One region of the Streptomyces sp. NPDC058620 genome, then DNA from elsewhere that is predicted to be linked to it. Evidence: riboswitches for the same ligand, from Rfam matches in the RefSeq annotation. Region 1 holds a riboswitch; the other holds the start of a gene.

Evidence for each region. A riboswitch is a leader RNA that binds a small molecule or an ion and turns the genes downstream of it on or off. The one in region 1 is predicted to bind glycine.
Region 2: linked by a shared signal. The riboswitch ahead of gcvP (aminomethyl-transferring glycine dehydrogenase) and the one ahead of gcvT (glycine cleavage system aminomethyltransferase GcvT) in region 1 are both predicted to bind glycine.

Annotation. Positions count from the first base shown of each region.
Region 1 is NZ_JBHXQO010000004.1:264,723-268,086, forward strand. It holds gene ACFWSK_RS07490 (enhanced serine sensitivity protein SseB C-terminal domain-containing protein) at 1-90, opposite strand, end outside; gene ACFWSK_RS07495 (enhanced serine sensitivity protein SseB) at 211-981, opposite strand; gene ACFWSK_RS07500 (AAA family ATPase) at 1,062-1,760, opposite strand; glycine riboswitch at 1,892-1,989, shown strand; gene gcvT (glycine cleavage system aminomethyltransferase GcvT) at 2,143-3,270, shown strand.
Region 2 is NZ_JBHXQO010000035.1:62,236-65,599, reverse strand. It holds gene ACFWSK_RS26660 (DNA polymerase IV) at 1-948, shown strand, start outside; gene ACFWSK_RS26655 (PRC-barrel domain-containing protein) at 873-1,241, opposite strand; glycine riboswitch at 1,375-1,472, shown strand; gene gcvP (aminomethyl-transferring glycine dehydrogenase) at 1,665-3,364, shown strand, end outside.

The sequences.
Region 1 (3,364 bases):
AAGAGCTTCGTACGCGTCGTAGCGCCCGGGCGTCACCTGGCCCAGCATGTGCTCGATCTGCCCGGCCGCCGCGGTGCCTGACGCGCTCACTCTGGGTCCCGCCCCTCATCGATCCGCTGTGTCGCCCCGCCACTTCCGGGCACACGGGTGCGACCCCGCCATGCCATCAAACCAGCTTATGCCTCGCTTCTGACACCGACTTGACGGCGGTCAGTGTCCTTCGCGCCGGTAGAAGGGGCGCACCTTCGCCAGCATCCAGTCCCCGACGGGGTCCTGCGCCACGTCGAGCAGGACGAGATTGACCGGCCAGGGCGGCTGGACCAGGCCCAGCGCACGGCCGAGTGCGTCCATCGGGGCGCTCTGCCCCGCGCCGTCCCAGGTGGCGAACTCGACGCCGACGAAGAGGACCGGGTCGCCGCCCTCGATGCTGGCCAGCGCCCGGCGCGCCGTGCTCACCACGCCGCTCGCCTGGAACTCGCCGGACACCGCCGCGAGGAAGTCGATGGGGTCCTCCTGCCAGTCCGGCTCGTACAGCGTGACCCGGCCGCCGCTGGCGGGGCCGTCCAGCGGGGTGCGTCCGGCGCTGCACAGTTCGGCGACGGCGGGCGGCGGGAGGGGCAGCCCGACGGCACCGCCCGGATTCACGGCGATGCCGACCTGCGGGGGCAGCCCCCGGGCGAACTCGCGGGCGGGGGCCACGGCGAAGGAGAGGTGGGTGCCGACGCACAGCAGGAACTGGGCCTCGGAGCTGTACACCGGGACGTACGCGGCGCCGCCGATGTCCATCATCGGCAGGTCGAGGTCGGCGACGTCGGGACTGCCGCCGTTGGGCAGCGGCACCCAGAGCCGGCTGCGGCCGAGCACTTCGAGCAGCCGGCCGCCCGCTTCCGGGACGCCGACGGACGCGGCCAGTACTTCTTCGAGCTCGTTGGCCGGCCAGCCATGGTGCGGCTGCGTCTCGAACGGCGCCGGATTGTCCACTGGTCCCCTGCTTCCCTTCTGGTCCTGCCCTGCGGCAGAGATCGTAGACGAGCCGGCGTCCGCCGCCCGGGGAGAAGGAGCTACATCCGTTCGAACGAGATCCGGTCGAGCGCGTCCGCGGCCTGGCGGTCCAGCAGCACCGCCGAGGCGCACCCCGCAGGCAGCAGGCCGGTCTCGGTGTCGCGCATCAGCCGGCCGACCGAGCGCCGGTGACGGGCGAACGCGTAGCCGGAGACTCCGCGCCCGCGCTCCCGCTGCCCCTCCCTGGCCACCTCGGGGGTGACGTCGAGCAGGACGAGGTGCAGGATGCGGCCCCGGCGTCGGGCGTGCCGCGCCAGCCAGCGCCGTACCCAGGTCTGCGTACCGCAGTCGTGGACCACGACGGACTCACCGGAACGCAGGGTCTGCCAGAGTCCGGTGTAGTGGGCTGCCCGCACGAGGGGGCGGTAGAGGGCGTACGGGAGTAAACGGGGCAGGGCGCGGGCCCAGCGGTCCCTGGTGTCCTGGGAATCGATGGCCCGGTCCGTCACCGTGCGGCGGATCAGGGTGGACTTGCCGCTGCCGGGCAGCCCGGAGACGACCACCACATCGCCCGCGGCGAAGTCCAGACTGCGCGGGCTGCGCCCGTCCCGGCTGCGCAGATCGCGCACCACGGGCGCGTGCGTGCCAAGCCGCGCGCGGACGGGCATCGCCTGCTGCGGTGGCACCGCGCCGTGCGCGGCTCCCGCGGTCGTCGCGTAACGCTGCAACGTCGTCGCCTCCCCCTGTCCGTGACCCACGTATGCCCAAGAAGTGTAAAGAAAAGGTAATGCGGCACAACCGGCTCACCGGCCCGTATCCGTCGGGACCGGACGTCCCACTCTCCCGCATGCCGTGCGATGATGACCCCGCCAACTGCATACCGGCCGTTTGAATCCGCGCGGGAGAGTTCCGGACACTGTGTGTGCCGGGCGCCGAAGGAGCAAGTTCCTCCCTTGAATCTCTCAGGCCCCGTACCGCGTGGATGAGGCAGATCTGAAAAGCGAGCCGTCCGCGGCTCCACCCAAGGTGCAAGCCGACCTCTGCGGGGACACCCCTTCAGAGCCTCTCGGCGAACCTCTCAGGTTCCGATGACAGATGGGGAGGGATCGTCCTCTGTCGTCATGCCCTGGAGCCGTATCCATGAGCACTGCCCCGAGCCCTGCCCCCCGCCACACCGCGCTGGACGCCCTGCACCGTTCGCTGGGCGCCACCATGACCGACTTCGCGGGCTGGGACATGCCGCTGCGCTACGCCAGTGAGCGCGACGAGCACAACGCCGTACGCACCAGGGCCGGACTCTTCGACCTGTCGCACATGGGTGAGATCACCGTCACGGGCCCGCAGGCCGTCGATCTGCTGAACCACGCGCTGGTCGGCAACATCGGCACGGTCGGCCTCGGCCGCGCCCGCTACACGATGATCTGCCGCGAGGACGGCGGCATCCTGGACGACCTGATCGTCTACCGCCTGGGCGAGACCGAGTACATGGTCGTCGCCAACGCGGGCAACGCGCAGATCGTCCTCGACGCGATCACCGAGCGTGCCGCCGGCTTCGACGCCGTCGTACGGGACGACCGCGACGCGTACGCTCTGATCGCCGTCCAGGGCCCGGAGTCCCCCGGCATCCTGAAGTCCGTCACGGACGCCGACCTCGACGGGCTCAAGTACTACGCGGGCCTGCCCGGCACCGTCGCGGGTGTCCCCGCGCTGATCGCCCGTACCGGGTACACCGGCGAGGACGGCTTCGAGCTCTTCGTCGCCCCCGAGCACGCCGAGCGGCTGTGGAAGGCCCTCACCGAGGCCGGCGCCCCGGCCGGTCTCATCCCGTGCGGGCTCTCCTGCCGCGACACGCTGCGCCTGGAGGCGGGCATGCCGCTGTACGGGCACGAGCTGACCACCGCGCTGACCCCGTTCGACGCGGGTCTCGGCCGGGTCGTGAAGTTCGAGAAGGAGGGCGACTTCGTCGGGCGCGAGGCGCTCACGGCCGCCGCCGAGCGCGCCGAGACCGCTCCCCCGCGCAAGCTCGTCGGCCTGGTCGCCGAGGGCCGCCGGGTGCCCCGCGCCGGATTCCAGGTCGTCGCCGGCGGCACCGTCATCGGCGAGGTCACCTCCGGGGCCCCCTCGCCCACGCTGGGCAAGCCGATCGCCATGGCGTACGTGGACGCGGCGCACGCCGCGCCCGGCACCGCGGGCGTCGGCGTCGACATCCGGGGCACCCACGAGCCGTACGAGGTCGTGGCCCTGCCGTTCTACAAGCGCCAGAAGTGACATCCGGGACATCCCGGCATCCCTGGCGTGACGCAGTCGCGTCTCACACCGTAAGACCACCGTCCATCAGCACTCCCCCGCGTACAGGAGAATT
Region 2 (3,364 bases), on a different contig from region 1:
CCTGGTACCGAACGTGAGCTTCTGGCGCCCATGTCCGTGCGCATCCTCCCGGGCGTCGGGCCGGCCACCGGAGACCATCTGCGACGGGCCGGGATGACCACCGTCCGCGACCTCGCCGATGCCGGCGAGGCGGAGCTCGTACGGCTGCTGGGCAAGGCGCACGGGGCGTCGCTGCACCTCATGGCTCTCGGGTACGACGACCGGCCCGTGGTGGCGGAGCGCGATGCCAAGTCCGTGTCGGTCGAGGACACCTTCGACGTGGACCTGCACGACCGTGTGCGCGTCAGGACCGAGGTGGAACGGCTCGCGGACCGGTGCGTGCGGCGGCTGCGGGCCGCGGAGCGGTCGGGGCGGACCGTCGTGCTGAAGGTGCGGCGCTACGACTTCTCGACGCTCACCCGCTCCGAGACGCTGCGGGGCCCCACGGACGACCCCACCGTCATCAGAGAGGCCGCCGCACGGCTGCTGGAGGCCGTTGACACCACCGGGGGCGTACGGCTGCTCGGAGTGGGCGTCACGGGGCTGGCGGACTTCACCCAGGAGGACCTGTTCGCGCAGGCCGCCGACGCGCGCAACGCCGCCACGGGCCCGGAGCAGACCGACGGGACCGGCGTCGACGAGGAGCCGGCGGATGCCGGTGAGGAAGCCGCTGAGGAGACCCACGGGGAGCTCGCCGCGCGGCGCTGGCCTTCGGGACACGACGTACGGCACGCGGCCTACGGCCACGGATGGGTCCAGGGCAGCGGCGTGGGCCGGGTGACGGTGCGCTTCGAGGAGCCGGGCGACGCCCCGGGCCGGGTGCGCACCTTCCGCATCGACGATCCGGAGCTCCAGCCGGCCGATCCGCTGCCGCTCGTGAAGGACCCCGCGGACTACTCCTCCTGGCCGGCCAGCCTGCCGAAGTCCCGGTCCGGAGCCGGCTCGTCGGGCGGCGAGTCCAGCCCGTAGTGGCGGTAGAGCTGCAGCTCCTGCTCCGGTGAGAGATGCCGTCCGACGCCGAAGTCCGGCGCGTCCTTGATCAACGCGCGGTCGAAGGGGACGCGCAGCGAGTCCTCCACGAACTCGCTCGGCTCCAGCGGAACGAAGGCGTCCCTGCTGAAGAGCCCGGTACGGACGGCCGCCCACTCGGGCACACCGGTCGCGTCGTCGAGATAGACCTCATCCACCGTTCCGATCTTGGCGCCCTTGCGGTCGAATGCCTTGCGGCCGATCAGGCTGCGCGGATCGATGTCGGTCTGCACGGTGCCTCCCACTGGTCGCAGCAACTGAGGGTGGTCCCTCCATTACTCCACAAGCACCACGAAAGTGCAGATCGGGGGCGTCGGCCACTCGAGACGGCCGGCGTGCGCCCGCTGGTAGGCTGGCTGTGGCTGCTGACCCCGTGCGGGAGAGTCCTTCGGTTAAGAACCCGGAGGCGCCGAAGGAGCAAATCCTCCCCGGAATCTCTCAGGCCCCCGTACCGCACGGTTGAGGTCACTCTGGAAAGCAGGACGGGACTCGTACGGGCACATGCCGGCACGGGACCCATCCTCACCGACGGTGAAAGCCGGTACGCCATGGGCGGCCGGTGAAGCTCTCAGGTCGAGATGACAGAGGGGGAGGCCGTTCGGGCACCCACGCCGTGGTGCCCCTCGCAGGTCGTGACAGACCAGGAGGCCTCCATCATGACCCCCCGTCGCACTCCGCTCTCCCAGCTGGAGCAGGGCATTCCCTTCGAGCAGCGCCACATCGGGCCCGATGGCGAGGCCCAGGCGAAGATGCTCGCCCAGGTCGGCTACGGCTCACTCGACGAGCTCACCGCCGCCGCGGTGCCCGACGTGATCAGGAGTGCCGAGGCGCTGCGGCTTTCCGCCGCCCGCACCGAGGCCGAGGTCCTGGCCGAGCTGCGCTCCCTCGCCGACCGCAACCAGGTACTCGCCCCGATGATCGGGCTCGGCTACTACGGCACCTTCACCCCGCCGGTGATCCTCCGCAACGTCATGGAGAACCCGGCCTGGTACACGGCGTACACCCCGTACCAGCCGGAGATCTCCCAGGGCCGTCTCGAGGCGCTCCTCAACTTCCAGACCATGGTCGCCGAGCTGACCGGGCTGCCGACCTCGGGCGCCTCCCTGCTCGACGAGGGCACCGCCGCCGCCGAGGCCATGGCGCTCGCACGACGCGTCGGCAAGGTCAAAAACGGCGTCTTCCTCGTCGACGCGGACACCCTTCCGCAGACGATCGCGGTGATAGAGACACGTGCCGAGCCGACCGGTGTCGAGGTCGTCGTGGCGGACCTCGCCGAGGGCATCCCCGCGGACGTCGCCGAGCGCGGTGTCTTCGGCGTGCTGCTCCAGTACCCGGGCGCCTCCGGAGCCGTCCGGGACATCAAGCCCGTCATCGAGCAGGCCCACGAGCTCGGCGCCGTCGTCACCGTCGCCGCCGACCTGCTCGCCCTGACCCTGCTCACCTCGCCCGGTGAGCTGGGCGCGGACATCGCGGTCGGCACGACCCAGCGCTTCGGTGTGCCGATGGGCTTCGGTGGGCCGCACGCGGGCTTCATGGCCGTCCGCGAGAAGTTCGCCCGCTCCCTGCCCGGCCGCCTGGTCGGTGTCTCCGTGGACGCGGACGGCAACAAGGCGTACCGCCTGGCCCTCCAGACCCGCGAGCAGCACATCCGCCGCGAGAAGGCCACCAGCAACATCTGTACCGCGCAGGTCCTCCTCGCGGTGATGGCCGGGATGTACGCCGTCTACCACGGCCCCGACGGGCTGCGGACTATCGCCCTGCGCACGCACCGCTACGCCACGATCCTCGCCGAGGGCCTGCGGGCCGCCGGCGCCGACGTGGTGCACGGCTCCTACTTCGACACGATCACCGTGCGGGTGCCCGGCAAGGCCGCGGAGATCGTCGCGGACGCCCGTGAGCGCGGAGTGAACCTGCGGCTCGTCGACGGCGACCTCGTCTCCCTCGCCTGCGACGAGACCACGACCCGTACGCAGGTCGCCGCTGTCTGGGCCGCCTTCGGCGCCGAAGGTGACATCGAGGCGCTGGACGCGGGCGCCGCCGACACGCTGCCCGAAGGGCTGCTGCGCACGGACTCGATCCTCACCCACCCCGTGTTCCACCAGCACCGGTCCGAGACGGCGATGCTGCGGTACCTGCGCAAGCTGGCCGACCGCGACTATGCGCTGGACCGCGGCATGATCCCGCTCGGCTCCTGCACCATGAAGCTGAACGCGACCACGGAGATGGAGTCGATCACCTGGCCCGAGTTCGGCGCGCTGCACCCCTTCGCGCCGGCCGAGCAGGCGCAGGGCTTCCTGACCCTGATCCGCGAGCTGGAGGAGCGCCTCGCCGAGGTCACGGGCTACGACGCCGTCTC